2 regions of the Mangrovibacillus cuniculi genome follow, and region 2 is predicted to be linked to the other one. Evidence: riboswitches for the same ligand, from Rfam matches in the RefSeq annotation. Region 2 holds a riboswitch; the other holds the start of a gene.
The links. A riboswitch is a leader RNA that binds a small molecule or an ion and turns the genes downstream of it on or off. The one in region 2 is predicted to bind FMN.
Positions count from the first base shown of each region.

Region 1 (16,579 bases), 140 kb from region 2:
AATATGAGTTTTTTGGAGACCTTCGAACGGTAGACACACATGTAAAAAGGTTGAGAGAAAAATTAAACAAAGTGTCAGAACCTGCTGCTAAAATGATTGTTACTGTTTGGGGAGTAGGGTATAAGTTTGAGGTAGTGCAATAATGAAAATTTGGAAAAGTGTTGTTGGGAAGCTTTGGATTACCATCCTGCTTCTCGTTTCTTTTGTTTTATTTGTTTTGACTATTCTGCTATTAGAATTTTTTCAAAACTATCATGTTGATGAAGTCGAGAAGGAGTTACTCCGATCTGCTGAAAAGGTATCAACCATACTAGCAGAACATTCTGAGTTAATGTATGGTTTAGAAATTGTTGATGAAATAATTGATTCTCCCTCTCAAGTAATTATTACAGATGCAGAAGGAAATAGATTACACGCAACAAAGTCAGAAGAACTGGTAGTTTCTAATAAAGATATTGCGTCTTCTCCTATGCTTTTAAAGGTCTTTACTGGAGAAACTGTTACACAAGAAATTAGAGTTGGCACACTTAGTGGTTCAAGAGATCGCTATGAAAACGTAATCGTTTCTGGAACACCTTATAAACACACGGATGGAAAAACGTATGGTGTGTTTGTATTTCAATCTCTTCAGGTGTTAAAACAAACGACCCAACAAACAACACAAGTTATCTTACTTGCAGCAGGGATAGCCATTATTTTAACCACCATATTTGCTTTCTTTTTGTCTACACGAATAACGGCACCTCTAAGAAAAATGAGAGAAGCTGCTTTTGAAGTTTCTAAAGGAAATTTTTCATCAAAGGTTCCGATATTAACGAATGACGAAATTGGAGAACTCGCAACAGCCTTTAATCAAATGGGGCGACAAATTACGTATCATATCCATGCGCTCAACCAGGAAAAAGAACAACTCTTTAGTATTTTAAGTTCAATGGCAGATGGCGTAATTACCATAAATAGAGATGGAACTGTATTAATAACGAATCCTCCCGCCGACAGATTCTTAGAGCAAGCTCATTATGAGAAAGAGGGAGAAGCATTCCAAGCTGTTCCAAAGGATGTCGTCCTGCTATTTTCAAAAGTCATGGAAACAGAAAAAGAACAATTTACGGAGATGACGGTTCAAGGTCGTACGTATATGATTGTTATCACGCCACTGTATAATGAACAATCAGTAAGGGGTGCGGTAGCCGTTTTACGTGATATGACAGAAGAAAGAAAGCATGATGTTCTTAGAAAGGATTTCATCGCAAATGTCTCTCATGAATTACGTACCCCCATATCGATGTTACAAGGATATAGTGAAGCAATAATGGATGACATTGCTGGAACAGATGAAGAAAAGAAAGAGTTCGCAAAAATCATTTACGATGAGTCTCTTCGAATGGGAAGGCTTGTGAATGATTTACTAGATTTAGCTAGAATGGAAGCGGGTTATCAATCTATTTCGAAAGATGATGTACCAATAAGTTCATTTATTAAAAGAATAAGTTTAAAGTTTCAAGGTGTTGCAAGAGAATCTTCTGTTCAACTTTCTACGGAAAATGAATTGCTGGGAAGTATATGGGCGGATCCAGATCGCTTAGAGCAAGTGTTTACGAACCTAATTGACAATGCACTGCGACATACTCCAGAGGGTGGCAACGTAAAGATAAAGAGTAGTAGAAAAGGGTCTAATGCTATATTCGAGGTACAAGATTCTGGCCAAGGAATCCATGAAGATGATTTACCCTTTGTATTTGAACGATTTTATAAAGCGGATAAAGCTAGAACAAGAGGTAAAAGTGGAACAGGCCTAGGGCTTGCAATTGTTAAAAATATCATTAATGCGCATGGTGGGTCCATAGAGGTGAGAAGTAAGCTTGGACAAGGTACGACATTTATTATCGAATTACCAATAAAAATGCAGAATGAAAGAAGATAATCTTGTTTCATGAGGAACGATAACGAAAAGGGAGAGTTATGTAAATAATTCTTCCTTTTTATTTCATTAATCGATACAATTTTAGTGATTACAGTTAAATAGATATATATTGTGTAACTTTTTAGCTAATCACACGACTAATTTAGTGAATGGGGAGGAGCAATGATGAACTCCGTTTTTCAAGAACTTTATGAACGTCATCATCAAGACGTTTTTAACTTTCTAATGTATATGGTAAAACAACGAGAAGTCGCAGAAGATTTATCACAAGAAGTCTACATCAGAGTGATGAAATCCTATGCAGGTTTTGAGAACCGCAGTTCAGAAAAAACGTGGCTTTTTTCTATAGCAAGAAATGTGGCGATTGATCATTTTAGAAAGCAAAAAGGTTGGAAAGATAAAGTGATAGAAGCTTTTACTTTTGCTACAAACACGGTGAAAAGTGACGAACCGCTCCCCGAAGAAGTAGCGCTTCAAAGTGAAGAAATACAGTTGATGTATCGTTGCTTAGACCATTGTTCGCCTGACCAAAGAGCGGTCATCATCTTACGATATCTCCAAGACTTTTCTATAACAGAAGCTGCCCAAACGTTAGATTGGACGGAAAGTAAAGTGAAAACCACTCAGCACCGAGCGTTGAAAAAGTTAAAAGAACTGATGATTGAAAAAAGTGGAAAGGAGGAAACGATCCATGAGCAAGCGTAATTGGGATGACGAGCAGTTAGAATCATTATTTAAGCAAATGCCATCTTTTAAGGATAAACGATCTTTTCAAGAGGTGATGAGAGACAGCCAATCTCCTGATATAGAGCGAGATCACACAAAGAAAATTTTAGCGCCTTTTGTTGCTTTAGCAGCGGTTATGGTTCTCTCCATTTTATCTGCATCTTTTCTTATGCAACGGGATTCAAGTGAACAGTTAGCACTTCAAGAACGGAGTGGTAGTGAAGAGAAGGAACAAGTAGAAAGTGGTTTGGATAATTCTGATCAAGTAAGCATGTTTAATGCTAGTGAAGAAACAAAAGAAACAGCAGATGAGGATAGTGCAAATAAATTTGAAGACACAACTGAAGGTGAAGCGACTCAGAAAGAATATACCATCGAAACAGCCAATTATACCTCTCTTAATGGTGTGTATGAAACAGTGGAGAATGCTGTTTATATACCTATTATTGTTGAGACGAAAGACGCAACTTTCTTACCACTAACGGTGGAGTGGCAGACGGAGGCGCCAATGAATGAAGTAGTACAAGAAATTGTACTTGAAGATGGTATTAAAGACGAAACATTAAACTTAGCAGATTTCTTACCTCTAAAAGCGACACTTTCCTTTAATGATGAGGTTAAGAGGCTGACAGTAGTTTTAGATGAAAATCATCCATATAATACGACTGGTTTGGAATCAGCCTTTATTGATCTAATTAACACATCGTATGAGTTCTTAGGGCCTGTTACGGTAGATATTCAAACCAATGATGGGAAAAGAGCATCATTTAGTCATTTAGGAGAAATTAAACCTTTTGAATTAAATAGTGAAAACCAACCAACATTGTATTATTCCTATCCTGTGGCTGTCGCGGAACTACCTTATGCATTTAATGGTATACCCACTGATAAAGATAACCTGCAAGAAGCGATAGAAGAGTTAAAAATTTCACCAAGTAGTTTCGATCAAGCAACAGTTCCTGAAAATGTAGAGGTATTAGTAGAAGAAAATGGTGAACAAGCAAGCGTTACATTAACAAACGAGTGGGATTCGGTTATACCGCCAATAGTAACAATTGAATCCATTTTACACACTGCCAATACTTTTGGTTTCACTAGTGTTAAATTTAATAACTTTCCTACAGAGAATATCTCTTTGGACTTGAGTAAACCAATTGAAGCAAAAGGTCATGTAAATGTGTACCGTTATGATCAATGGAAAGAGGAATAAAATAGAGAGTTTAGGCATACCGTTGGAAGGGTAGTTTTTTAGGGGAGGATTAAATACATGCTCGATTATTTAAGACGGTTTGGTATTGTTGTATTACTAACTGCAAGTTTGTCTATTCTACTTTTAAGTGGTAAAGTAGTCATCATGTAGAACTTTTAGACGGAAGAAACATATAGTAAAAGGGAAAATCATGAGCAAAATTCATTGATTTTCCCTTTTTTCTATGTATAATAAGGGTGTAAGATAAAAATGAATAGCGATTCACCTTCGGGGCTGGGTGAAATTCCCGACCGGCGGTAAGGAGTATACGTACTCTTAAGCCCGCGAGCTTTTCGAAGCAGGATTTGGTGTGATTCCAAAGCCGACAGTATAGTCTGGATGGGAGAAGGTGAAGGTAGCCGCAAAGCAAAACGCTTTACATGTGGTTTATTTAAGTATGCAGATTTTTTAGAAGTAATTATTACATTATTTCTTTCAGAGTTGCCGCTTAAATAATTCAGTTGTAATTCGTCTTTTTGCTTGGCTTCTTAGAGATGATTAGCCCCTAACAAAAGTTTGGGCTTATTTGTTTTTAAGAAGTAGTAGGTTATCTTTCTTCTTTGGTGAATCCCAAAAGGAGAGAGAAGTATGGGGAAATCTGTTAGAAATCTTGTGTTAATTAGTTTTATGGGCAGTTTGTCGTTTCTGTTGATGAAGATAAGTGTCCCAATCTTACCAGCTGCTCCGTTTTTAAAATTAGACATTAGTGATTCTGTCTCGTTTTTAGCGGCAATTATGATGGGGCCGGTAGCAGGAGTGTTGGTTGAATTATTAAAGAACACAATTCACTACATTTTAGACAATTCGATGACTGGAGTACCAATTGATCAAGCATCTAATTTTACCGCAGGAATTCTTTTCTTATTACCGGCTTATTACATTTACACAAAGTTGAATAGTAAGAAAGGTATGTTAGTCGGTTTTTCTGCAGGTATTGTTGCAATGACAGTTGGGATGAGTGTATTGAATTATTTCTTATTCGTTCCAGCGTATACGTGGTTTTTAAATGCACCTGCTTGGGAGTCAGCTGCTTTACTACAGTTTATTTTATCAGCTGTAGTACCATTTAATTTAATTAAAGGTGCAGTTGTAGCAGGAGTTTCCTATATCTTAGTAACAAGACTTCATACAGTAATTGAACGTAATCGTGCTAGTGTGCCAAGTTCAGTGGAGAAAAGCGTAAAAGCATAAATAAAAAACAAGGACATTTTTATTGTCCTTGTTTTTTATTTATTACTATTCAAATTTAAGAGCGTCACCATCAAATGGTTCTTCAGAAATCTTGATGGAGTCAGTAGGGCATCCCTCGAATGCATCTACCATATCCTCGTGTAACTCATCAGGGATTTTGCATGTTCCTTCATTATCATCTAGAATTACAAATGCAATACCCTCGTCATCGTAATCATAAATATCTGGGGCAGCTGCTCCGCACGCTCCACAAGCGATACATGTATCTTTGTCAACAATTGTATATTTTGCCATGGAAAATAACCTCCTTTGCTCTAACCATCAACAAAAAGTTGTATGGAAAATTGGTCTCATCTTTTATTTTAAGGCCGATGTCTCATCTTTTCAACTGTAAAGAGTACATATCATTAATGTAAGTGCTTACATTTTAAAAAATCACTTAAAAGAGAAAAATATTAATTGTAATGATACAATGACAATGTAGTAAAACGTTTAGGCAGGTGAAAAAGGTGTTATTGGACAAACTTATTTTAACCATTGCGACAACATTGCATGAGCAGCGTTCTTATTCCTCTATTTTCCATATATTAAAAGGGAAAAAATCTTCCCAAACCATTCAAGATATTCATTTATTTTCACTAACAGCTTATTTCTCCATTTTACCAAAACTCTCAAAAGAACAATTCATGGAACGCTTAAATTCTCTAAGAGACGATCAGTATATATCATTGGATACAGAGTTAATTAAAGTAACAAGCAGCGGGTTGAATAAAATGCATAACGCACCAATTTTGTTCCCATTTTTAAACGGATGGTCGTTTCATAAAGTTACGAAAGAGCGTTGGGAGAAAATGAATTTATTAATTCAAGTGGTATCTAATGCATTAAGTCAAAATAAAAACTATATTCCCATCGTTCAAGATGAAAAAGTTCAAAAAGAGTTGAAATTTTTTCTAGCCTCCCATCTAACAAGTCAAACGTTAAAAGAATTTGCACATACGTTATTGGAAGAATGTAGTGTTGTGTTTGAAGAAATGGAAACAGCACCTACTTTACTGATAAAAAAACTTTCTGGTGTAAAAACTTCAGGGCAAACCATGTACCAATTGGCAGATGAATGGAATGTTTCGGAAATAGAGATGCAACTAATGTGGTTACATGCTTGGCATGAATGGATGGCTATATACGAAAGGCTTCAACCACCATTATTAAGTATGCTACTACAAACAACAAATAACGTTTCTTTATACACTAGTTCCACGCAACATACGAAGAGATTACTGGATATGGGAAATTCCCTAGAAGATGTTGCTTCAATTAGAGGTTTAAAGAAAAGTACAATAGAAGATCACGTCATAGAACTGGCTTTGATGGATCCTCATTTTGATAGTTCCATCTTATTAACGCAAGAAGAAGAAAGATTAATAAATGAGGCAATAGAAACTTTACAGGTTCAACGTTTAAAACCTATAAAAGAGTCCGTAGGTGACGCGATTTCGTATTTCCAGATTAGGCTTTGTATAGCAAGGAGAGGAAAAAATGAACTTACATAAAATTCTGCAAGAACGGTTTGGGTATTCTTCCTTTCGTCCAGGACAAAAAGAAGTCATTACTTCTCTTTTAAAAGGGAAAAACACGCTTGCTATGTTACCAACAGGAACAGGAAAATCCCTGTGTTATCAACTTCCTGCTTATACTATAGAAGGTCACATAATCATTATCTCTCCATTACTTTCTCTCATGCAAGATCAAGTAAACAGGATGAAGATGGTTGGAGAGAAATCTGTTGTAGCGGTAAACTCTTTTTTAAGCCAGGAAGAACGCAGTGATGTGTTGAAGAATATTAGTCGGTACAAATTTATTTTTGTTTCACCTGAAATGATGCAAAACCCATATTTTCAAAGGTCGATTTCCAGTTTATCTATTGGACTTTTGGTAGTGGATGAAGCACATTGTATTTCTCAGTGGGGACTTGATTTTAGACCAGATTATCTGAGGATCGGGGAGTTTAGAAAACTAATTGGAGAGCCCTTAACTTTAGCATTAACAGCTACAGCTACAAAAAAAGTAAGAAAAGATATTTTTACTTATTTACACTTGGATTCGTGGGAAGAGCACATCTATTCCGTAGACCGTAGAAATATTGCAATGAACGTTGAGAAAGTATCTTCTGTTGAAGAAAAAAAAGAGAGATTGTTATTCCTGTGCAAAGAACTAAAAGGTTCAGGAATTATTTATTTTTCAAGCAAAAGATTAGCAGAAGAATGTCATCAACTTTTTGTAAATGCAGGGATAGGAAACACTGCCTATTATCATGCGGGGCTAAGTACAGAAGATCGTATGCTTATTCAGCAGCAGTTTATTGACAGTCAACTACGTGTCATTTGTGCAACCAGTGCATTTGGAATGGGGATTAATAAAGAAGACATTCGTTTTGTTATCCATTTTCACATGCCGAGTCAAATGGAATCCTATATCCAAGAAATAGGTCGTGCTGGAAGGGATGGAGAAAAAAGTATTGCCATTCAACTTTATCAAGAAGGAGATGAAACATTAACTTACTCCATGGTCGAATATGAATTACCTTCTGAAGATACAATCGATCGTTTCCTAGAAGGTAATGTATTAGAAGAAGAACTGCAAGAAACTTCGGGTGTAAGATATCTGCAGTATTTAGAGAGTAAGTTTGCTCATTTACCATTGGTAGAAAAAAGAAAGTATATGGTAGAACAGAAAAACAATAGAATTAGTCAGAAGTTAGTAAAAGTTAAAGAAATGCATGATTGGGTACTGACCAGTAATTGTAGAAGAAAAGAACTAGTTTCCTTGTTTGATGAGCAAATCGAAAACAAACCGGTTACATGTTGCGATAATTGTGGGATGGACGTAAGTAATTTTTTTGGAGAAGAGTTGTTACAAATTAATGAGGTGCAAAAAGACTGGAAATGGATGTTACACGATATTATTTTGGGGTAAAAGAATCATGAGAGCATAACAATCACCTGTTACAATAGATAGAGAGAAAGAAAGACCGGTTAGAAAGGAGTATGGTTGTGAAAGAGCACGAAGATAAATACATAAAGCTGATGTTGGAACATCGAAAAGAAATTCACCTACAAGATGCTCCTCCTGAAGACCAGGAAACAATACCACTTCCATCTCGTAAAGAACGACATCAAAAAGTCAATACCTATAAATCTACTTCATTATCCACTGTATGGTTGCCGAGGATTCTTTTATTTATTTTTCTTCTCATACCAGTATGTTTTCTATACTTTAAAATGCCGTGAATACAACCCTCTTCCACATCATATTAATGGTTAAGGAAGGGGGTTTTAAATTGGACAAGGATATAAAAGATTTGTACCCTTATGCAGATTCAACCACAATTTATATGTTGAATCAAGTATATTTTAGGAAGAAAAAGTTTGATACTTGGAAGAAGTATTATTTATATTGTTATATTACTCTTGGTCTTTTATTTTTTTCTTTTTTCTCTTATTCCTTTGAGAAGATAGTAAAAGTTTACTCGCATTCTAGCGATCAGTTATTTTTTGCATTTATGTCAAATCCACTGCTCCCATTGTTTTCTATTCTATTTGGTACAGGATGCTTTTTCGGGATATTAATCTATAGAAAAAAACAAAAATATGAAAAAGAGTATCAAGATTTAAGGAAAGAGATTGTGGACAGGAGTAAGGATTTGTGGAAAGATAGCCTATGGACCAATAGGCACCATGTGTTTGAAGTAATGAAAGAAAAAGGAATTAATTTGTATCATGCTACAAAATGAAGTTATAATTTTCTGAAAATTATAGTGACATCCTCTGTATTTTTGCTATACTTAATCAAACATGTCTTTTTTCGATATATCTGACATTTATTTGGTGATGAAAAAATATATGTAGGTAGAATTTATAATTTGAGGTGATTGGTATGTTTGTAAAAAATTTGTTAATTCCGAAGCATAAAGTATTTTCTTTACAGCTAGGACAAAGTCTAGAAGAAGCGATGAACATGTTAGAATCAAAAGAAGTAGATGCGCTACCTGTTCTCGATAAGCAGAAATATGTTGGCGTAGTTACTCGCTATAATATTTATAAAGGTTTATTTGATTCTGGTGAGGAAAAAGAAACATTCTTAAAGAAAACTGATTTGACGGAAGTGTTGAGCCACCAAGATAAATACTTAGAGGGAAATGAAGTGTTCGAACAAACGTTAGTGGAACTAAAAGATTTTCCTTTACTTGCAGTAGTAGATGAAAAATTAAACTTTTTAGGTGTAGTCACTCGATTTGATGTAATGGAACAATTTCAAAGCGCGTTTGGAGTGCATCGAAAAGGAATTCGAATTGCCTTTACATCTGTAGAAACAGAAGGCCGTATTGCAAGGTTAGCAGAGATTATCCAACAGTATCACGAATCTGTCATATCACTAGTTACATTTGATGAAACGGATAAATTGGTTAGGAGAATAGTTTTAAAAATTGAGAAAAAAGATAATATTGATAAATTTATTACTAAATTAGAAAAGTCAGGATTCCGTGTTTTAGACATCGTAGAAGACTGATTTCCTAGGTATCTTCCAATTAGGAAGGTGCCTTTTTTCGTTCTGTTTGATAAGATAGTAAAAAACAATTTTAGGGAGTGCGTAATGCTAATATTGTCTGTATCAGCTTTAACTATTGGAATTCTATTAGTTGTTTTTATGATATATAATGCATTTTCCAATAATTTATCAACGATAGAAGTTGAATTAAATAGGTTTCCACATAATAGCAGCGAATTAAAGGTGTTTTATATATCTGATGTACATAATAGAGTCATTAGTGAAAAATTGTTAAATCAAGTACATGACGTAGAACTTGTTATTATAGGAGGGGACTTTAGAGACAATAGAACTCCAAATTGGAAAATAGAAGAAAACTTGAAAAGATTGTCTAGATTTGGACCTATTTATTTTATTTGGGGGAATAATGATTACGAGGGAGATGTAGAAACGTTTAAAAAACTGTTGGAAAAATGGAAAGTCATCGTGGTTGGAAACGAAGTAGTTTTGATTTCTTATAACGGGTCTTTCATCCAACTTGCAGCAATAGAAGATATGAGTATGAAAAAAGATAATGTACATAAAACTATTTCTTCTATAAATAAGAATGAATGTTGTATTTTTGTCAGTCATGACCCAAGAATTAGACGAAAAGCAGGAGTTAGCTTACAAGGATATGTAGATTTGCTTTTGAGTGGGCACACACACGGTGGTCAAATTAGAATTTTCGGTTTTGGCCCTTACACGCTCGGTGGGGTGCACCAAACATTTCCATATGTTCATTTTGTATCTAATGGCTATGGGACTTCTATTATACCCTTACGTCTAGGGACAAAAGCTGAAGCGCATGTACTTACAATACGAAAAAAACCTGCACAAACTATATAAAAAACCTACACAAAGTTTACACGAAGGGATTTTCTCAGTATAATCGGTGATGATAAGGTACTGGTAATTGGAGGATGTTAGAATGACAAGCCAAGATGAAGGAAAATACAACATCAAAGCAGTTTCAAAAATGATAGGCGTTCAACCTGGCACGCTAAGGGCTTGGGAGCGACGTTATAATATGATAGCACCTGTAAGGAATGATTCAGGTCATCGTTTATATACTGAGAAACATGTTCATATATTGAAATGGCTTGCTAATAAAGTGAATCAAGGTTTCACAATAAGTCAGGCAGTAGCTTTGCTTGAAAAGAGTGACTTTGAAAATGATATAGTAGATAAAAGTAAAGAAGTTGACCAAACGGATACTCTATCAGAAGAATTAATGCAAGCACTACTTCAATTTAATGAAGTAAAAGCACATGAATTAATTAATCATGCATTTGCCATTTACACGATAGACAAAGTGGTTATTGATGTATTAGGTTCCATTTTAGTTAGAATTGGTGACCTATGGGAGAGTGGACAAATTACGACCGCACATGAGCATTTTGCTACTTCCATACTTCGTTCCAGAATCGGAATCATTATGCACTCTTTTCCCCATAACGGTATTTTACCTAAGGTAGTGGCTGTATGTGGGCCAGGTGAGTGGCATGAATTAGGATTGTTAATATTTACCTTGTTTGTTAGACGAAAAGGGTTTGAGGTTATTTATTTAGGATCCAGTATTAAAGAAGAAGATATTGATGTTGTGCTGGATACTGTAAAACCAAAGTTCTTGTTTATGTCTTGCACAATGAGAGAGAATTTACCAAACTTGTTTGAGTTGGTTGATCGTTTGAAGAGTGAACGAGAAGAATTAGAGGTTGGTTTAGGTGGTTTTGCGATTGATACGATGCCTGCTAAGAATAGAGAAAAATACGATGATATGATTATTGGTGCAAATAAGAACCATTGGGAAGAGTGGCTCCTGGCGAAATCTTCATGAATCTTTAGTGACTGCAATGGGATTTCCGCTCCAGGGGGGACGCGTTCCGCGGGGCGGTGCCGAGCATCCTCGTCGCTGTAGTACGCGCTCCTGTGGGGTCTCGACTTACCGCTTCAATCCCGCCGGAGTCGCCCCCTTCCGCTTCAATCCCTCAGTACGTATTAATGTAAAGTAAAATTTCTGCAATGATATAATTTAAAAAAGAAACTATGAGAAACGACTGAAGATGCATGCAACTCTGTGCATCTTTTTTGTTTTTACTTTCTTGATCTCCAAACTTTTCTGCAGCGGCTGATCGCGCGCCTGGAGCTTTTGTTACGTGACCGGTAACAACTCGGTGTTGACCACGTGATGTGGTCCGTATTTAACCGAGTATCCTTTTCTGCAGTGTCTAGCTCCAGGTGCGCAACCGCTCTGAAAAGTCTGAAAGCCCTCCGTTGGCTGAAGAGCTGCCTCCTCGGTCTTCCAAACTTTTCTGCAGCGGCTGATCGCGCGCCTTTCGCTTTTCTTGGTGTCTAGCTCCAGGTGCGCAACCGCTCGGAAAAGTCCGAAAGCCCTCCGTTGGCTGAAGAGCTGCCTACTCGGTCTTCCGAACTTTTCTGCAGCGGCTGATCGCGCGCCTTACGCTTTTCTTGGTGTCTAGCTCCAGGTGCGCAACCGCTCGGAAAAGTCCGAAAGCCCTCCGTTGGCTGAAGAGCTGCCTACTCGGTCTTCCAAACTTTTCTGCCGCGGCTGATCGCGCGCCTTTCGCTTTTCTTGGTGTCTAGCTCCAGGTGCGCAACCGCTCGGAAAAGTCCGAAAGCCCTCCGGTGGCTGAAGAGCTGCCTCCTCGGTCTTCCAAACTTTTCTGCCGCGGCTGATCGCGCGCCTGGAGCTTTTCTTGTCACCCACAGCCCACTTTCACATAATATGGGTTAGGAGTGGAGGGCGAGATTTATGAGAGTCGAGCGCGTTGACGATTATCGAGTTAAATTTTCAATTTCTTTTGACGAGTTGCAGGAAAGAGGATTTGGAGAAGATGAGATTTGGAAGAATAGTCATATTTGGTACGATTTGTTTGACGAGATGTTAGATGAAGCGGAAGATTCTTTTGGAATAGTTGCTTCCCAAACCATTTCTATTGAGGTATATTCCTTAACTATACAAGCAATCGAGTTAATTTTAACTCTAGAGATGGAAGAAGATAAGCATTTCATTGATGAACCACCACTAATAAACACACAAAGCCATCAAGACTTACTCCTGATATTCAATGATTTTGAAGATTTAGTTTCTTTGTGCAAAAGATTAGTTAATCATAATTTAGACATTGATAGTGAATGGTATATATATGGTGGCGAGCATTATCTATTGATGAATGGAGATCATGATCATTTAGGTACTCTATCCATTGTATTGGAATATGGAAGGGAATCTCTCTTTACAACGCATCTCATTAGAGAGTATGGAAAACAGATTATTTCAGAGTCAGCAACACTTCAAATTTCAAAGTATTTTCAGTAGATGATTACACGAAAGAAAAAAATATTAAAAACATATACACCCTGCGTAAATTAAGTTATTTTTGCGGGGTGTATATGCAAAATGAACGCAACATACATACCGTGATTCGTGTAAGTTTTATCCATATTAGAAGATAAATAAAGTAGTTTTAAAATATAGTTATGTCAACAATGGTTACGCTTACAAAAATGACTATTTCTTTTTGATTTTACTTTGCACAAGCCTTGGAAAGGTGTATACTATGTTCTGAAAGAAGCTTAGCTACTTAGCAATTTTAGGGGGTTTACGTAATGGTAGCCGATAATGGTGCAGATAAGACAGGTAAAGAGGAGAAACATAATGTATTAACGTCCACACAGACAGTAATACATAACGCCCTGGAGAAACTAGGTTATCCGGAAGAAGTCTATGAATTGTTAAAAGAACCGATGCGCATGATGACTGTGAAGATTCCTGTTCGTATGGATGATGGAACAGTAAAGGTATTTACAGGTTATCGAGCTCAACATAATGATGCAGTAGGACCAACAAAAGGTGGAATTCGTTTTCATCCAAATGTGACGGAAACCGAAGTGAAAGCACTTTCGATTTGGATGAGTTTAAAGTGTGGAATAGTAGACCTTCCATATGGTGGAGGTAAGGGTGGAATCATATGTGATCCTCGGGATATGTCTTTCCGTGAACTTGAACGTTTAAGTCGAGGTTATGTTCGTGCGATTAGCCAAATAGTTGGACCAACAAAAGATATTCCAGCGCCAGATGTGTTTACAAACTCTCAGATTATGGCATGGATGATGGATGAATATAGTCGTATAGATGAATTTAATTCTCCAGGCTTTATTACAGGTAAACCGATTGTATTAGGCGGTTCTCATGGTCGTGAATCTGCAACCGCTAAAGGAGTAACTATTTGTATTCGTGAAGCTGCTATGAGACGTGGAATTGAGCTGAAGGGTGCAAGAGTAGTTGTACAAGGTTTTGGTAATGCAGGTAGCTTCCTAGCTAAATTTATGCATGATGCAGGAGCAAAAGTTATTGGTATTTCAGACGCATATGGTGGACTACATGACCCTGATGGATTAGATATAGATTATTTATTAGACCGTCGTGATAGTTTTGGTACAGTGACGAAATTATTTAACGATACTATCTCAAATAAAGAACTTCTGGAGCTAGATTGTGATATCTTAGTACCAGCTGCAATTGAAAACCAAATTACAGAAGAAAATGCACACAATATCCGTGCCTCCATTATTGTAGAGGCTGCAAACGGTCCAACAACGTTAGAAGCAACGAAGATACTAACAGACCGTGGGATTTTACTTGTACCTGACGTACTAGCTTCTGCAGGAGGAGTAACAGTTTCGTACTTTGAATGGGTACAAAATAATCAGGGCTACTACTGGACAGAAGAAGAAGTAGAAGAGCGCCTAGAGAAAGTAATTGTAAAAGCATTTGAAAACGTATATGATACAGCTCAAAATCGTCGAGTTGACATGAGGTTATCCGCATATATGGTGGGTGTTCGCAAAATGGCGGAAGCATCTAGGTATCGTGGTTGGATCTAAAAGATTCCCTTTCATTTGTCAATTTAAAAGAAATCCTCTATCCTTAAGGGTAGAGGATTTTCTATTGCTCTCTGTGAAGGTGAGTAGAGGAGGTAACAAAGTTGAGAAGTGAAGAAGTAATTATTGTTGGAGGAGGTCCCTGTGGACTTGCAGCAGCTATTGCATTTCAAGAGAAGGGTATTACTCCACTTGTAATAGAAAAAGGAAATATTGTGAATGCCATTTATCAGTATCCTACACACCAAACATTCTTTAGTTCAAGTGAAAAGTTGGAGATTGGAAATGTTCCATTCTTAACAGAAGAATTTAAACCAAAACGTAATCAAGCCTTAGTTTATTATAGAGATGTAGTTAAACGAAAAGGGATTTCTATTCATTCATTTGAAAAAGTTGAAAGTGTAAAAAAGCAAGAGGATGATTCTTTTGTAGTCACCACTACGAAAGAAGTTTATAAAACTAAAACGGTTATTATTGCAACTGGGTATTACGATCACCCAAATATGTTACAGGTACCAGGGGAAGATCTTTCTCATGTGTATCACTATTTCAAAGAAGCACATCCATTCTTTGATCAAGACATAGTTGTCATAGGTGGGAAGAACTCTGCAGTTGACGCAGCGTTAGAGTTACACAAAGCTAGAGCGAGAGTTACGGTAATCTATAGAGGGTCTGAGTACTCTAACAGTATTAAACCTTGGATTCTCCCAAACTTTGATGCTCTAGTAAGAAACAATGAAATTAATATGATGTTTAATACCAATATAGAAGCCATAGATAAGGAATATGTGTATGTTTCTACTGGTCAAGAGAACAAGAAAATAAAAGCACAACATGTGTTTGCCATGACAGGGTACCATCCAGACCACCAGTTCTTACGTAAAATGGGAGTTAGGATGGATGATGAAACGGGAAGACCAACGTTTAATCCTCAAACTATGGAAACGAATGTAAACGGTATTTATATTGCTGGAGTTATTGCTGCAGGTAATAACGCCAATGAAATCTTTATCGAAAATGGGAGATTTCATGGAGAGTTAATAGCAAAAGATGCTATAGGAAAATATGTGCAAAGCGTAAACTAGAGTAACTAATTATAAGAAACAGGTGTATCCAAACCAGATACACCTGTTTCTATTTGTTATTCGTAATGAAATTAATGATCGCTATCCTTCTCAAACCAATTACGTAACACATGTAGGTCCGTAGTCGATTCTAAGGCAGCTAATAATTTTATTCGTGCTTTCTGCCCATTTAGACCGGTAGCGAAAATTGCTCCTTCATCTTTTAACTGCTTTCCACCACCTGCATATCCATAAATGTCTTCCGCACTTCCGTTAAAGCATCTACTAACTACTACAACTGGAAAGTTTGCTCGTAGTAATAATTTAACTCCTTCAAAAGCGTCTAAAGGCATATTTCCTTGTCCTAATGCTTCAATTACTACTCCATCAAATCCAACAGTAGGGAGAATTTCCAACATGTTACTCTCCATACCAGCATACGATTTTAACAATGCGACCTTCTTTGTTATGGAACTCACTGGGAAATATTCTCTTTCTAGTGGACTGTGGTGGAAAATACTCCCTTTTTTTGCTACAATACCAATTGGACCGTATTGTGGAGACTGAAAAGTGGAAACGTTTGATGTATGCGTTTTGGTTACATTTTTTGCTGTATGAATCTCATCATTCATGACAACCAAGACGCCTTTCCCTCTGGCTCCATTACTTGAAGCAACCTTTATACTAGAACGAAGATTATACAAACCATCTGAACCTATTTCATTACTAGATCTCATGGCCCCTGTCAACACGATTGGTATATCTAAGGATAGGCTTAAATCTAAGAAGTACGCTGTTTCTTCTAATGTATCAGTGCCGTGTGTAATGACAATTCCATCAATTCTTGTTTTTTCCACTTGTTCTAAGATTACTTGTTTTAATAGCAACATATCTTTCGGTGTAATGTGGGGAGACGGTAAATGAAATGGC
Region 1 is NZ_CP049742.1:1,366,956-1,383,534, reverse strand. It holds gene G8O30_RS07065 (response regulator transcription factor) at 1-143, shown strand, start outside; gene G8O30_RS07060 (ATP-binding protein) at 143-1,924, shown strand; gene G8O30_RS07055 (RNA polymerase sigma factor SigX) at 2,090-2,629, shown strand; gene G8O30_RS07050 (hypothetical protein) at 2,616-3,860, shown strand; FMN riboswitch at 4,120-4,254, shown strand; gene G8O30_RS07045 (ECF transporter S component) at 4,488-5,090, shown strand; gene G8O30_RS07040 (ferredoxin) at 5,136-5,384, opposite strand; gene G8O30_RS07035 (YpbB family protein) at 5,606-6,643, shown strand; gene G8O30_RS07030 (RecQ family ATP-dependent DNA helicase) at 6,630-8,066, shown strand; gene G8O30_RS07025 (hypothetical protein) at 8,144-8,380, shown strand; gene G8O30_RS07020 (DUF2663 family protein) at 8,431-8,883, shown strand; gene G8O30_RS07015 (CBS domain-containing protein) at 9,027-9,659, shown strand; gene G8O30_RS07010 (metallophosphoesterase) at 9,744-10,526, shown strand; gene G8O30_RS07005 (MerR family transcriptional regulator) at 10,609-11,517, shown strand; gene G8O30_RS07000 (adaptor protein MecA) at 12,454-13,020, shown strand; gene G8O30_RS06995 (Glu/Leu/Phe/Val family dehydrogenase) at 13,311-14,588, shown strand; gene G8O30_RS06990 (YpdA family putative bacillithiol disulfide reductase) at 14,690-15,670, shown strand; gene G8O30_RS06985 (asparaginase) at 15,742-16,579, opposite strand, start outside.
Region 1: it holds a riboswitch for FMN, as region 2 does, so the genes downstream of both, G8O30_RS07045 (ECF transporter S component) here and ribD (bifunctional diaminohydroxyphosphoribosylaminopyrimidine deaminase/5-amino-6-(5-phosphoribosylamino)uracil reductase RibD) in region 2, are expected to answer to the same signal.

Region 2 (16,579 bases):
CTAAAGCAGGACTTGCTTCATTAACGAGAACAATAGCATTAGAAGAAGCGGAATACGGTATTACTTGTAATATGATTTGTCCGGGAGACATCCTACCAGAATGGAAAGAATCCACTATTTCTTCTGCAATGGAAGTTGATGATAAATCCATTCCAGTTGGAAGGCCTGGCACAGGTGAGGATATTGCTAGGGTAGTTAGTTTTCTTTGTAATGAAGCCGCAGATTTTATCACAGGATCCATTATTCCAGTAACAGGTGGGAAAGATGTATTAGGGAAAATCTATCATCAACAATGATACAGATGGAACACTAGAAAAGGCGCATTCTTTTTTGAATGTGCCTTTTCTAGTGTTATTTTTACTTTAGGTTAATTTACTTTCTAAAGCCATCTTTCTTTGAAGCCATCGTAATCGTAAAGATAATGTTATTGCTCCAGCAGTTAAGCCTGCAGTTAAGCCTACCCAATAACCAAATGGTTCAAGAGTTGTGTAGTTGGCTAAAATGTATCCAAGAGGTAATCCAATTACCCAGTAAGAGATTAACGCCATGATAAAAGTAATATTGACATCTTTATATCCTCTTAAGGCACCTTGTACTGGTGCTTGGATAGCATCAGATAATTGAAAGAAGACAGCATATAATAAAAAGTGAGCGATTAAACTAGATACTTCAGGGTCATTTACATAAAAATCACCAATTGCCTGTCTACCTAAAAATAAGAAAAGACCATATATAAAAGCTAAAAAGATTGCTGCAATAACTCCCATCCAACTGTAAGTTTTGGCATCTGCATATCGTTTGGCTCCCACTTCAAATCCTACAACGATTGTCAGTGCCATCGCCATACTTAACGGGATCATATAAAGTAGACTGGAGAAATTCAACGCTGCCTGATGTCCTGCAATGACTTGAGTAGAATAGTCACTCATGAACAACGTCACCGCTGAGAATATGCTAGTCTCAAAGAATATCGATAAACCAATGGGAATACCAATCTTAAACACATCTTGAAAGCCGGCAAGTTCAAAAGGAACAACTTTCTTAAATATACCATAACTACTAAAGGGTTCTTTACGGTGAATCACGAATATGGAGATACATAGGAGTATCCAATACGTGAAAGCACTCGCATATCCTGCACCAACTCCGCCTAATTCAGGCAGGCCAAGGTAACCGAAGATAAGTAAATAGTTTAAGATAACGTTAATAGGGAGAGCAATTAATGATATAAACATGGTAATTTTTGTCATACCTAACGCGTCCATAAAAGCCCTTAAGACATTGTATAGAAATAATGGGATTAATCCTATGGATAAGGCTAATACATACTTTCTAGCTACATCTTCTACTATAGGCTCTAAGTTCATAACACTTAACGCAGGATTAAGAACCAGCATACCTAAAAGATAGACTATCAATACCATTAAAAGAGAGGCATATAACCCTTGGAATACAGCTGGGGCAACTTCTTCTCGTTTTCCACCACCATTAAGTTGTGCAACAATAGGAGTTATTGCGACCAGTATCCCGCCAAGTCCAATGGCTATTGGAACCCAAATAGAACTACCTATGGCAACACCTGCTAAGTGTGAAGAATTATATTGCCCTGTCATTAACGTATCAAAGAAGTTCATACCAAAAATAGCTAATTGCGTAATAAGAATAGGCCACATAATTCTTAATAGAAGGAAGCCTTTTTCTTTTTTGTTATACGTTTGATTCATCGTCCACCTCCAAGTGGGATCTTAGAAGAAAATAGAAATTTCTGCTTTACCACTATGGGATTATACCATATTAAATGAATGTAATTGGTTAATTCTATTTGGAACGTATTAAAAATGTAAAATATTATTTTTGCTCTTTATACTTAATAGCATACATGACATCTCCATTACATGAATAACAGGTATCAAATTATTTAAAAAGGGTGTGAGGCTAAATGGTTTGGCTAAATCGTTTGTTTTATTTTTTCATTGTTTGGTGGGCAATAGGTGTAGTACTTACGTCAACCGACACGTTGCCTCCATGGCTGGAGTGGGCAAATGCAGTCTTCTTATATACTGCTGGAATCCTTAGCATTATTTATCTATGTCTCATTAGTAGTTGGGGAAAGGGATTACTATTATCCGTTTTTATTATGCTTCTTACCATTTCTGTTGAATCATTAGGAGTTCATTACGGGATTTTATTTGGAGACTACCACTACGAAAAGGATTTTGGAATTCAATTGCTTGGCGTTCCGATAACTATTGGATTTGCCTGGGTAATGGTTGTGTTCACATCTATGGCACATGTCACTTACTTATTTAAGCAAAAACCTTCTTTTTCCTCAGGTTTTATCTATGTTTGTATAACAGGCTTATTAGCTGTCGTGATGGATGCCATAATAGATCCTGTAGCGTATAAAGTTAAACAGTATTGGATCTGGGATGAAGGTGGATTTTATTATGATATACCAACCTCCAATTTTATCGGTTGGTTTGTCTTATCTTCCATTGCTCAGATAGTCGTTTACCTTTATCTACATAAATTTGGAAGTCCGTTTTTAGAAGAGAAATGGAGAAAGAGAGCTATCCTTGTTTATCGTTTAATTCTAATTATGTTTAGTATTATCGCTTTGGTATCTCAGCTATGGTTTGCTGTCGCAGTAGTGTGGGCATCTTATCTCTTCCTTCTAATCGTGATGAAGAGAGGAGAAAAGGGATGATTGAGGCAAAAAGAGATAAGTACTTTGAGAAGGTCTTTGATTACTATGTTCAGTGGCAAATCAAGAAGAATTTCTACAAAATTAAAATAAAGGACCCTTATGTGAAGGAAAGAAAGATGGAGAAAGGACAACTGTATATTGTAAACCATTCATCGTGGTGGGACGGCTTACTTATTTTTTATCTATCAAGGAACTATTTTAAACAAGATTCCTATGCCATGATGAGTGAAAAGGGGATAAAGGAATTCCCTTTCTTTCGTAAAATTGGTGCGTACTCTGTGGATTATACCTCCCCTAAAGGTAGTATAAAATCGCTTCAATATACTTTGAAATTATTAAACCAAGGTTCTCCAGTTTGGTTATTCCCTCAGGGAGAAGAGCAACATGTGGAAAAAAGGCCGCTTGCATTTAAGCAGGGAGCTGGTTATCTAGTAGAGAAAACAGGAGAACCGTTTATGGTTACTCCATTATCTATCTACTATACATTCAGACATGATCAATTGGCTGAATGTTGGATTCAAGTTGGAAAATCGATTCTGTCAACCGAAATTCAGGGAGGAAACAGAGCTGGTAAAACGTCCTTTTTGGAAGAAATGGTTACCAAAGAACTCTCTTCTTTAAAAGAAGATTTAATTAATGAAAATGAACATTTATATAAGGATCTCCTAAAAGGTAAGAAAACATTGAGTGAATGGTTTACGTTTTGGAAAAAGAAGAAAGGAGAAACATTTTGATTGAGTTTATAATCTTGTTTTACATAATCATATTATTGTTAACCTTGATGAATATCTTACTGACTCCTAAGTTGAAAAAATATAGAACCCGAAATGATCCGATGATCTCGATTCTTATTCCTATGAGGAATGAAGAAAGAAATGTTGTTGAACTAATAGAGAATATGAAAAAACTTACTTATCCAAATTTAGAAGTAATCGGCTTAGATGATGGCTCAACCGATCTCACCTCACAGAAATGGGTGGAACATACCCGTGGAGATCAAAGATTTACATTAAAGTTTGGCAATAAACTACCGGAAGGATGGAAGGGTAAGGTACACGCTTGTGACCAATTAGCTGCCTTTTCTTCGGGGGATAAACTGTTGTTTTTAGATGCAGATGCGAGAGTAGAACCATCAACCTTGCAGCATGCCCTAGGCGTCATGGAAGCATTCCAATCAGCTATGGTAACAGGTTTCCCAAAGTTTCCAACTAAACCATTCTTATCAAAACTTTTAGTTCCTTTTCAACATATTTTGGTATTATCTCATTTACCTATTTTTATGGCTAACCAAACAACAAAACCTGCCTTCACAGCGGCTCATGGTGCGTTTTTGTTCGTTGACAAACAGGCATATTCTGAGGTAGGGGGCATGAAGCAATCAAAGATGCAATGGTAGATGATGTTATGTTAGCTCGACTTTTTAAAGTAAACGGATTTAAGGTAACACTTGTGAATGTTACATCGTTTGTAGAATGCTTTATGTATGACACAAATAAAGAAGTATGGGAAGGTTTTCAAAAAAATATCTTTATTGGTGTTGGAAAGAAAGTTCTTCCGGCAATCCTAGTCGTACTTTATTACCTGACAATCTATCTACTTCCATTCTTTTTGATAATCCCGTACATCCAAACTGGATATTCGCCTTACCTGATGCCTATACTGTTGGTCTTTCTTACAAGGCTTAGTATTGCAATGGCAACTAGAGAGTCTATGTGGAATACGATTTTATTCCCAATTGCATCTATTAGTTTTTCACTCTTAATGTTTAGTGCCATCTATAAGGATAAAAGACAAAGAGGGTATACATGGAAGGGAAGGACGTATTCATGAGGAAAGTACTTATTATTGGAGCTGGACTAGGTGGATTAGCTGCAGGTATAAAACTACAAGCAAGTGGTTTTGAAGTAACCATAATAGAAGCAAACGAACATGCAGGTGGAAAAATGATGCCTGTAAACCTGAATGGATATTCGTTTGACTTTGGTCCAAATACAATTACGATGCCGAAAGTCTTTGAGAAAGTGCTCTCTTATTCAAATAAAGAAGAAATGGCACTACCTTTTGTAAAATTGACGGACCATACGAAAAATGTTTTTTCAGATGGAAGTGAATTTATTCAAACAACTGATAGAGAAAAAATGATAAACCAACTTTCTTTATTGGACCCACACGCTGCAAGTAACTATGTGGACTACCTAACCGAAGTAGAGAGACTTTATACACTGGGAGAAAAGTCTTTTTTTTATCGAACATTCACTTCTTGGAGAGATTATTTAGATCCTTCGTTATCTAAGGCACTTCTTCAAGTTAGACCACTAGAAGATTTAGATTCCTTTCACAAAAAATACTTTATGCATGAAAACGTGCGTAATGTATTTAATAGGTATGCTACATACATAGGATCCTCCCCCTATAAAGCTCCAGCTACATTTGGATTAATTGGCCATTTAGAAATGAATGAAGGTGTATTTTATGTAGAAGGTGGGAATACGCTAATAGCTCAACGGTTTTCAGAGGTTTTTACTAGTTTAGGTGGGAAGTTACGCTTGAACACCAAAGTGAAAGAAATTGATATTTATAAAGGAAAAGCTTATGGGGTTAAAACTAGTACAGATGAAAGAATTAGTGGAGAAATTGTCATTATTAACGGAGATTATGTCACAGCAACAAAAAATTTAATAAAAGAATCAAATCGTCCTAGAACATCTGATAAAGAGCTTACTAGTTATGAACCTTCTGTATCTGCATTTGTCATTATGGTAGGATTAAAAACGTATCAACCAACTATTCATCATCATCATGTATTCTATCCAAAGAACTATAGGCAGGAATTTGAGGACATCTTTACACATAAAAAACTACCAACAGACCCTACTATATATATTAGCCATTCAGCTGCAACCGATCCAAATCGAACAAAGGGTAGCAATCTATTTATTTTAGTTAATGCACCGGCAGTGGAGAAACTAGAGCAAAAGGAATTAACAAATTATAAAGAGAAGATTTACGATCGATTAGAAGCTCAAGGGATTCCGATACGAGCGGAAATGGAAATAGAGAAAGTAATTACTCCTATTGATATTGGTAAGAAATTCTTTGCAAACAAAGGTGCTTTATATGGTATCTCAGCACACGCTAAGAAGGATGCATTCTTAAGACCTATTAATCGTTCCAAAGATATAAAGAATGTTTATTATGTTGGAGGCACGACGCACCCAGGTGGTGGTAGCCCAATGGTAACAATCAGTGGGTTAAACGTAGCGGAAGCAATCATTCACCAATACAAAAGATAGGTCTGTTTCTACGGCTTGGTAATACGGTATAATAAATGGAATTGTTTTTAGTTAGTTTTAAGGTATGTACCGATTGGAGTGAAAGTTTTGATGAAAAAACAATCAATAGTATTTACAGGTGGAGGATCAGCTGGGCATGTTTCAGTAAATGTAGCGTTAATGCCTGCATTTATAAAGGCTGGCTGGGAAGTTGCCTATATAGGTTCGAAAAATGGAATTGAAAGAGAAATGATTACGGAACAGTTCCCTAATGTACCTTATTATCCAATTTCTTCAGGGAAATTGCGTCGATATGCATCTTGGCAAAATGTTACAGATCCTTTTCGGGTATTAAAGGGTGTTGGAGATGCTTTACGTGTGTTAAGAAAACGAAAACCTGATGTAATATTTTCAAAGGGTGGATTTGTTTCTGTACCTGTAGCACTTGCAGCAAAAGTATCTAAAACACCGATGGCTATTCATGAGTCCGATGTTACACCAGGTTTAGCGAATAAACTAGCAATGCCTTTTGCGAATCAAATTTTCACGACTTTTCCTGAAACGTTGTCGTATACGCCTAAAGAAAAGAGTACTTTTGTAGGCGCTGTAATTAGGGAGGAACTATTTAAGGGTGATGCATCCCACGGCAGAGCACTTGCAGGGTTACATAATGGCAAACCAATCTTAATGATGATGGGTGGAAGCCTTGGTGCAAAGAAATTGAATGAAGCGCTAAGAAGCCAAATCGATCGATTATTAGAACATTTTCAAATTATACATCTTTGTGGAAAAGGTAACATGCATCCTGAACTCGTCAAGGATGGATATAAACAATATGAATTTGTTACAGAAGAATTACCACATTTCCTAGCAGCTACCGATTTTGTCATTTCAAGAGCCGGTTCAAACTCTATTTTTGAATTTCTTGCTTTAAAGAAACCGATGTTGCTAATACCTTTATCAAAACAAGCGAGTAGGGGAGATCAGATCTTAAACGCCAATTCTTTTGCTAAGCTTGGTTATGCAATTGTGTTAGAAGAAGAGAATGTAACAGAAGCGACATTGTTTAATGAATTGCAAGCACTTGTAAGTCAATCTAATGAGATGAAAGAGAAAATGGGGCATTCTACTAGTGGGATGACGATTGAACAAATGAAGAAGAAGATAGAAGAATTGATTTAATAGAGAAAAGGGTACAGTGATTTTGATAAATCACTGTACCCTTTTTATTATGCCTCCAAAGCCGCTTCCTCGGCATGGTTTGATTGCTCGCGCAGGTAGTATAGCATATAAAGGTCTTTCGGAATTTCGTATAGATCATAGATATACTCATCTTTGTTTAATTGCGCAAAGATAGAAGGTCTTGATTCATTTGCTTTTACTACATATGGTAGTTTTTCTGCTGCTCGGCGAGAACGCTCATTTACCACACGGATTCGCATGAAAATTGTATCCATACCTAATTCAAAGAAAACTTCGTTAAAGAATGCATCTTTTGCTACTTTGTTGTACCCTTTTCCGTGGTAAGGTTTGCCAAGCCAAGTTCCTAAAAAGCCCGCACCATCTTCAATATCAAATAGATTTATTGTTCCTATTGGGTTACCCCATTCATCAAGAATCGTTCTGGAAACTAGTTCACCATTCTCTTCCGCTTCCACCGTTTGTTTGGTAAGAAAGACAAATTCATCATAGGAATATGCTTTTTGACGCACAAAAGGGAAGACATCAGGATGCGTCATTAGTTCAAATAAGACGTGGTTTTGATCGTGGGCGTGTATGTCGCGTTTTGTTAGTATCATTGTTATCCCTCCGCACGAGGGTACACGTCGAACTACGGACAGTAATCGACTCTCACCCTCGAAATTTTTCAGCTTTCTCAAAAAATTTCGGGGTGGGAATCGAACCCACTAAAACCAGTCTCACTGGTGGCGCACCATTTGCCTTCCCTCAATTGTAAGCACTATAGATATGTGAACAATTGATATATGAAATGTATGTTTCAAGTGATTTTATCCATCACTATTGTTTCAATTTCGCTTTACTTTCGTATCATACTAAAAAAAGTTTTTTTTGAAAAGAGGTAATTTGTAAAGAAAATGTGAATTTCTGTAGAACTTTACGACAAACTAGTGAAATTTATGTCGAATGAACTATTTTACCGTCAATCATCGTCCAAATTGGTTTTGCCATAAAAGAGAAAGGGTGTTGATTCCATAACACTAGGTCCGCGTCTTTCCCAACTTCTATGGAACCAATTCTATCATCCATTCGAAGATTTCTTGCAGGTAAGATGGTGATACCTTCCAAGGCTTTTTGTTGTGTTAAACCTTCTCTAACGGCTAAAGCTGCACAAACATTTAAATATTGAACAGGTGTATACGGGTGATCTGTTGTGATACTCACTTCGACACCTGACTCTGTTAAAGCTTGATACGTATTCCAAGTCTTATTTTTCAACTCAATTTTTGATTTGCGAGTAAGAGTAGGTCCAACGCTTACTTTTAATCCTAATCCTTTTAGTTCTTCTTTGATTAAATGTCCTTCTGTACAATGTTCCACACGAAGATCTAAATCAAACTCTTCTGCTAAACGAATAGCACTTAAAATATCATCGGCTCGATGTGCATGAGCTCGAACTGGTATTTCTTTTTTTAATGCCTTTACGATAGGTGCTACTCTAAGGTCATCGGGGTTATCGACATATTTGGCATGATAAAATGCTTCTCTCAACATCCCCATAATGCCCATTCTAGTAATAGAGTCCTTGTTCCCGGAGCTGTGAATTCTTTTAGGGTTTTCACCAAAGGCAACTTTAAGTCCGGCTGTTTCTTGAATCATCATGTCCTGAACGTTTTTACCGTATGTTTTAATAACGGATGTGGTACCTCCAATAACGTTGGCACTGCCAGGCATGACATGTACAGAAGTAATACCGAACTTAATGGCATCTTGAAAACCAGGGTCTAGTGGATAGACTCCATCAATGGCTCTTATATGGGGAGTAAGTGGTTCAATCGTTTCATTTGCATCATTGCCCGCCCAACCAGTTCCTTCATCATACAAACCTAGATGAGTGTGTACATCGACAAAACCAGGTAATAGGTGTGCACCATTTGCATCAATGATAGAAGCCCCTGCTATAGGAGTAATAGAAGGAGAGACTTTGGCGATTTTTCCGTCTGTCACTAACACGTCACCAGAAAAGGGTTTTTCATTAACTATTGTGTAAATTACAGCGTTTTTTATTAGAGTATTCATTGAGTTTCCTTTCCTCTGCAATAAATTGATTGAACATATTGTAGCAAATGTGTTTACTTCTGTGAATATTGTTTCCACTTATATATGAAGAAATAAATAACCATTGCTGCACCAGTTGAAAGTAGTAAATGAGGATAGTAGTGATGTGCAACTTCTTTGATTGTCCACCAGTGACTTCCTAATTGTATCCCTAATACAATAAAAGCGATGGACCAGGGAATCATTGCTATAGCCGTGTATACTGTGAAGAGTACAAATGGCATTTTAGAAATACCTGCTGGAATAGATACAGCATGCCTAACAACAGGTATAAATCTAGCTATAAATAACATAACACTACCATGTTTTTCTACCAAGGAATCTAAACGATCGATGGAGTGTTTCTGTACGAAAAAGTATTTCCCATACTTTAACGCAAATGGCCTTCCACCTATTCTACCAATAAAATAAAGAAACCACTGTGCGATTGTCCCACCTATTACTCCTGCAATTACTGCTTCCAAAAAATGGAGTGTACCTTGTGAAACCATCCATCCTCCATAGGCAAGTACAATCTCACTAGGAATCCATTCAACTGCTAGTCCTATAATAATTCCCATGGCACCTAATTGTGCTAGAAATTCTAACCAGCTTGTAATCCATTCCATATCGTAACCTCCTTAGAATATGCCAAACCATTGAAATAGGAGAATGAAAACGCCTAAAATCCAGACATAATAGGCAAAATATCTTAATGGACGAGTCTTTAAATAATGGATCATCCCTACGATTGCCAAATAACCTACTAGACAGGAAGCTAACGTCCCAATTAGGAGGGGAAATAAACCAATTGTCGTATTGGTTTCTACAAAGAGATACCTACCTTGTAAAATAATGCCGCCTAAAATTGCTGGAGTAGCAAGTAAAAAGGAAAAATAAGCTGCAGTTTCTTTCTTTAAACCTGTAAAGAGTCCTGCAACAATTGTTAAACCAGATCGACTAAGTGCAGGGAAAATGGCAGCTGCTTGAAAACTCCCAATAATCGCAGCGTCTTTCATTGATAGGTCTTCTATCTCTTTTTTTCCTTCTTTCCACTTATCTCCCCAATACAATAAACATCCTGTAATAAGGAACTCCCACCCTAACGTTACGCCTGATTTAGAAATTGCTTCAAAGTAGTCTTCGAACAGTAATCCAACGATTACAGCTGGTAAGGTAGCAACGATAAGTAAAAGTGTTAGTCTCTGGAATGGATTCTTTAGTAACGATAATAGTACTTCTTTATATACCACAATAATGGCAAGTAAAGTTCCAATGTGTAGCATTGTGTCAAGAAATAACCCAGCGTCATCTAACCCAAATAAGTGTCTACCTATATACAAATGACCCGTAGATGATATTGGTAAAAACTCTGTTAAACCTTGTATGATACCTAAAATAAATGCCTCTAACCAAGAAACCATTATTATCCCTCCTAGCATGTCCTCATACCAAACTATGAAAGAGTTAAGGAATCCATTCATTTTCAAGCATTATTTAAAAGAAAAAATTGTCATTATGATAAAATAGAAAAAGTGAAGAGATTTAAAAGGGGGATTTAATATGGTACAAGATACAGCACTTGTATTAGAAGGTGGAGGAATGAGAGGTATCTATACTGGTGGAGTATTGGACTTTTTTATGGAAAAAAATATACGCTTCCCGTACACAATAGGTGTATCTGCCGGTGCCTGTAATGGTTCCTCTTTAATTAGTAATCAACCAGGAAGAAATAAACAAGTAAACATTGGGTTTATACATGATCCTCGCTATCTTTCTTTTCGAAACTTTATAACGAAGAGAGAAATGTTTGGAATGGATTTTCTATTTGACGAGATACCTAATATACATGTTCCTTTTGATTTTGAAACATTTTTTGCTAGTTCAGAAGAGTTTGTCATTGGCACTACTGATGTTCATTCAGGAAAATCTGTGTATTTTGGGAAAAACGACTATACGAAAGAATCTATACTGCCAATCATAAGAGCTTCTAGTTCTTTACCGCTTATGGCTCCGATTGTAAAAGTTGATGGGTTTGAATTACTAGACGGTGGAATTGTGGATCCTATTCCTACCAATAAAGCAAGAATAGACGGCTATGAAAAACAGGTGTTAATTTTAACTAGAGAGTCACATTATAGAAAAAAACCTAGTAAATTTTCTAGTTTATTAAAGACATCTTATCGTAAGTATCCAGCGTTAGTAAAAGCAATTCAACAACGGTATAAGTTGTATAATGATACGATGGATGAAATAGAAGAAAGGGAAAGAGCAGGAGAGTTATTTGTTATTCGACCTACTAGAACAATGGAAGTGAAAAGAATAGACCGGAATGAAAAGCGCTTAGAATCTTTATATGAGCAAGGGTACAACGACGCCAAAGAAAAATATAAAGAACTTCTAGACTTTGTTAATATGAAACCAGTTTTAAATAGATAATCAGCGTATAAAAGGTCAAGGTAGAGAGTTCTCTACCTTGACCTTTTATGTTATTTATATGGTTATTAAAAAACACTTCGTATAACATTCCATAAGGTAATGGAGAAGAAGAAAGTAAACACACTAGCCCAAAATACAAGGCGAACTTTTGTCAATTTCTTTGTATCTGTTAATTGAAATAAAGCAAAGCTAGCAAAAAATAAAGATTGAAAAACTACAGTAAGAGCAGCATTACCCTGTACTAATGCAACAATAGTAGCAATAGCAAATGCAATTATGGTTAGTCCAATACTAAATCTTAATTTATCTGTCATGAAAGCCTCCAAAATAGCAAAACTAGTAATTTATTATAGCACGAATGAATATTAGAAGAATAGGCGCATATAATTTACTAGACTATTGAAGTGGGTGAGTACATGTCTTCCTTATATTATTATTGGAAACAATACATAGAACATCGAACAAAAGTTGCGGCAATCACAGCTGTTGCTTTTTCTGTTATTATAACAATTTCTATTTATCGGCAATTGCAAGATTCGATTTTGTTTACATCTATTTTGCTATCAATGGCTATTGTGGTAATCATCATGATTTTACGCACGGTTGTTTCAACTGTATCTATGCCATTGAGAACTTCTTCTATGGAGCGTAGGAAAAAAATCTGTTCGCTGTAGTTCAAATGAAAATAAATGGAACTAATCGAAGACAACTACACACTTCTGAAGGTTTATTAGCATGGGAGTGGGAGACAAAGTCAGGGGTTCAAAGAGAAATCCAATTAGATAATCATAAAATTAGAGAAAAAGTAAAAATAATTTATACTGAAGATAAGGTAACGGTAACGAAAGAAAATGTACATTATAGGTTAGAGCTAGACAGACATGTAATTCCTTCTCAATTTACCATCAGTTCAGAAGGCGAGGCCTATACTATTAGGAAAGAGAAAGACCGACTCATCATTTTACATGAGAATAAAATGGTTGGTACATTTGAATGGACGACCACTTTTCGTTCCTTGGAAGCTGTATTTGGCACTCGCCAAAGAATTTTTTCTCTTAACGAAGAAATTTCATTTGTAGGACTAGTAGCTAGTATCATTGCAATAGATGAATGGTTAGATTACTATACCATGCTCTAATAGGGAAAGTTAAGGAGTGTTAATTTGTTTTCTTCTGTTTACCAATATGATACTATTAAGTCAATCGAATAGATGTTTCTCGGGGCAGGGTGAAATTCCCAACCGGCGGTGATGAAGGAAACTTCTTAGTCCGTGACCCGTGCACAGAGTGAGACTCGTGCCGGTGGATTTGGTGCAACTCCAAAGCCGACAGTATAGTCTGGATGGGAGAGAAACGGTGTAGCGTCTTTTTAACAGAGTGAAAAGGATTATTTTCTGTATTTTCATTTGTTATCGATACGTTTATTTAGTCATACATAAGCCCCCTTTCTTTTAAAGAAAAGGGGCTTTTTTCTTAGGAGGTGATAATGTAATGTCTACAAGTCATGAACGCTTCATGCAAGCAGCCATTGCGATGGCATCTGTTACACACGGTCAAACAGCACCAAATCCTGCGGTAGGCTGTGTCATTGTAAAGGACGGAAGAATTGTAGGAATGGGTGCACATTTTAAAGCCGGAGAGCCGCATGCCGAAGTGATGGCACTTAAGCAAGCCGGAGATTTAGCCAAAGGGGCAGATGTCTATGTTACACTCGAGCCTTGCGCACATTTTGGTAAAACTCCGCCTTGTGCAGACACGTTAGTTACCCATAATGTCAAACGTGTCTTTATTGCAACTACGGATCCTAATCCACTTGTCGCTGGAAAAGGAATCGAGATATTAAAGAGAAATAATATTTCTGTAGAAGTTGGAGTATGTGAAGAAGAAGCTCAAAGAATAAATAGAGATTTCTTTTTCCGCATGGCAAACAAACGACCATGGATTACTTTAAAGAGTGCTTCCACTCTTGATGGGAAAACAGCAACAAGAACATTTGATAGTAAGTGGATTACTTCAACTGATTCTAGAGAAGATGGACATCTTCTAAGACACCACCATCAAGCAATTTTAGTAGGCCTACAAACCGTTATCCACGACAATCCCTCCCTTACATGTCGCTTGCCCGGCGGCGGAGTTCATCCCATTCGATTTATTTTAGATACTCAATTAAACATACCTAAAAACTCCACTGTTTTACATGATGGAGTAGTAGACACCATTATTGTATGTGGTGCGAATGCAAGTTTAGAAAAAGAGAAAGAACTCACGAAAGAGCAACACGTCTCCATATGGCGATCTAAAACGGAACGTGTAGAGCTTTCATGGTTAGTAAAAGAAATGGCAGCCAATAATATTCTATCATTATTAGTCGAAGGTGGAGCAACTGTTCAATCTTCCTTTGTCAAAGAGAACTTATTTGATGAATTTCATCATTATCTAGCACCAAAGTTAATAGGTGGCCAAGACAGTCATAATATGATTGCAGATTTAAACGTAACCATGATGAAAGAAGCAATAGAATTAAAAGTGAAAGAAGTAAAAATACTTGGTCCAGATGTCAAACTAATCTTAACTAGAAAGGACTGATACGTATATTTACTGGAATAATCGAAGAAACGGGAAAAATTACGCAGATTAAACCTGGTGCAGAATCTTTATCCATGACTATTCAAGCTACTAAAATACTACACGATGTCCATTTAGGAGATAGTATTGCTATAAATGGTATTTGTTTGACAGTAACGAATTTCACAAACAATTCTTTTTCTGTAGATGTGATGCCGGAAACTGTTAAGGCAACAACAGTTAAAAGTTTACGAGTAGGAGATTATGTAAACCTAGAACGTGCTATGGCTGCAAACGGAAGATTTGGCGGTCATTTTGTTTCAGGACACGTCGATGGAGTAGGGAAGATTATTAGAAGACAAACTCGAGATAATGCACTTCAAGTTGACATACAAGTACCAAGTCATCTGACTGATTGGATGATCATGAAAGGTTCTGTTTGTGTGGATGGAACGAGTCTAACCATCTTTGGATTAACAGATGATTCGTTTACGATCTCCTTGATCCCTCATACGCAAGATGAAATCATAACTGCAAAGAAAAAAGTAGGAGAAGAAGTAAATATTGAATGTGACATGATGGCGAAATACATTCAACAAATGCTAGAAAAAAAACAACGAAGCACGCCAGAGAAATCAGGCATTACAATGGATTTTCTCCAAAATAATGGATACTAAAGAGGTGTTTAGATGTTTTCGACTATTGAAGATGCATTGGCTGATTTAAAACAAGGAAAAATGATTATCGTAGTTGATGATGAAGACCGTGAAAATGAAGGAGACTTTGTAGGAATTGCTGAACTAGCTACTCCTGAAATGATTAACACGATGGCCAAAGAAGGTAGAGGGTTAATTTGCGCTCCTATCACGGAACAAAGAGCAAAAGAATTAGACCTAGTACCAATGACGACCAATAATACAGACCCTCATGGTACAGCCTTTACAATTAGTGTCGATCACGAGAATTCTACCACAGGAATAAGCGCATTCGAGCGTTCATTTACGATTCAGTCATTAGTGGCAGAAGATACAAAACCAATTCAACTTAAACGACCAGGACATATCTTCCCTCTAGTTGCAAGAGAAGGTGGCGTCATTCGAAGAGCTGGTCATACAGAAGCTGCTGTCGACTTAGCGCGTTTATCAGGTTTTAAACCTGGAGGCATTATTTGTGAAATTATGAATGAAGATGGAACGATGGCTCGCCTACCAGACTTACAAAAATTAGCTGTTGAAAAAGGATATAAGTTGATTACCATTCAAGATTTAATAGAATATCGTCGTAAACATGAAACATGGGTAACAAAAGAAGAAACGATTCAATTGCCTACTGACTTTGGTAATTTTAAGATGGTTGGATTTACTAGCGAATTAGATGGAAAAGAACATGTTGCATTAGTAAAAGGTGATATACAAGAAGGTGACACTCCTCTTGTTCGAGTTCATTCAGAGTGTTTAACAGGTGATGTCTTCTTTAGCCAACGCTGTGATTGTGGGCCACAACTCCATGCTGCTATTAAACAAATTGAAGAATCGGAAAAAGGTGTATTGCTTTATCTTCGCCAAGAAGGTAGAGGAATTGGACTTATTAATAAGTTAAAAGCTTATAAACTTCAAGAACAGGGTCTTGATACGGTTCAAGCAAACGAATCATTAGGGTTTAAAGATGATTTAAGGGATTACGGAATGGGTGCGCAGATGTTATATGAGCTAGGAGTGCGCAAAATGAAGTTACTGACTAATAATCCTCGTAAGATTACAGGGCTAAAAGGACATGGATTAGAAATAGTAGAGCGTGTTCCTATCATAATGCCTTCAAAAGAAGCGAATCAACAGTATATGGAAACAAAAAAATCTAAGCTAGGTCATTTACTACAACATTAAGGGAGAGATAGAAATGAAGAAAATTGTAGAAGGTCATTTAGTAGGTACTGGTTTAAATGTGGCGATTGTAGTAGGAAGATTTAATGAATTTATCACCGGAAAATTATTAGGCGGTGCTGAAGATGCATTTAAACGTCACGGAGTAGAGGAAGAAAATGTAACAGTTGTATGGGTACCAGGTGCCTTTGAAATTCCATTAGTAGCGAAAAAACTAGCTGATTCCGGAAAGTATGACGCTGTTGTAACATTAGGAGCTGTTATTCGCGGTGCGACAACTCACTATGATTATGTATGTAATGAGGTCGCAAAAGGGGTTGCCTCTGCTGGAATGAACAGTGGTGTACCAGTTATTTTTGGTGTTGTAACGACGGACACTATTGAACAAGCCATTGAGAGAGCAGGAACAAAAGCAGGAAACAAAGGTTGGGAAGCAGCTGT
Region 2 is NZ_CP049742.1:1,227,491-1,244,069, reverse strand. It holds gene G8O30_RS06305 (SDR family oxidoreductase) at 1-296, shown strand, start outside; gene G8O30_RS06300 (MATE family efflux transporter) at 363-1,724, opposite strand; gene G8O30_RS06295 (carotenoid biosynthesis protein) at 1,940-2,707, shown strand; gene G8O30_RS06290 (lysophospholipid acyltransferase family protein) at 2,704-3,441, shown strand; gene G8O30_RS06285 (glycosyltransferase family 2 protein) at 3,438-4,103, shown strand; gene G8O30_RS06280 (hypothetical protein) at 4,112-4,537, shown strand; gene G8O30_RS06275 (phytoene desaturase family protein) at 4,513-6,000, shown strand; gene G8O30_RS06270 (undecaprenyldiphospho-muramoylpentapeptide beta-N-acetylglucosaminyltransferase) at 6,091-7,161, shown strand; gene G8O30_RS06265 (GNAT family N-acetyltransferase) at 7,209-7,775, opposite strand; gene G8O30_RS06260 (amidohydrolase) at 8,116-9,237, opposite strand; gene G8O30_RS06255 (DedA family protein) at 9,291-9,884, opposite strand; gene G8O30_RS06250 (undecaprenyl-diphosphate phosphatase) at 9,897-10,679, opposite strand; gene G8O30_RS06245 (patatin-like phospholipase family protein) at 10,819-11,694, shown strand; gene G8O30_RS06240 (hypothetical protein) at 11,760-12,008, opposite strand; gene G8O30_RS06235 (hypothetical protein) at 12,111-12,368, shown strand; gene G8O30_RS06230 (hypothetical protein) at 12,374-12,832, shown strand; FMN riboswitch at 12,904-13,051, shown strand; gene ribD (bifunctional diaminohydroxyphosphoribosylaminopyrimidine deaminase/5-amino-6-(5-phosphoribosylamino)uracil reductase RibD) at 13,185-14,279, shown strand; gene ribE (riboflavin synthase) at 14,285-14,935, shown strand; gene G8O30_RS06215 (bifunctional 3,4-dihydroxy-2-butanone-4-phosphate synthase/GTP cyclohydrolase II) at 14,948-16,141, shown strand; gene ribH (6,7-dimethyl-8-ribityllumazine synthase) at 16,155-16,579, shown strand, end outside.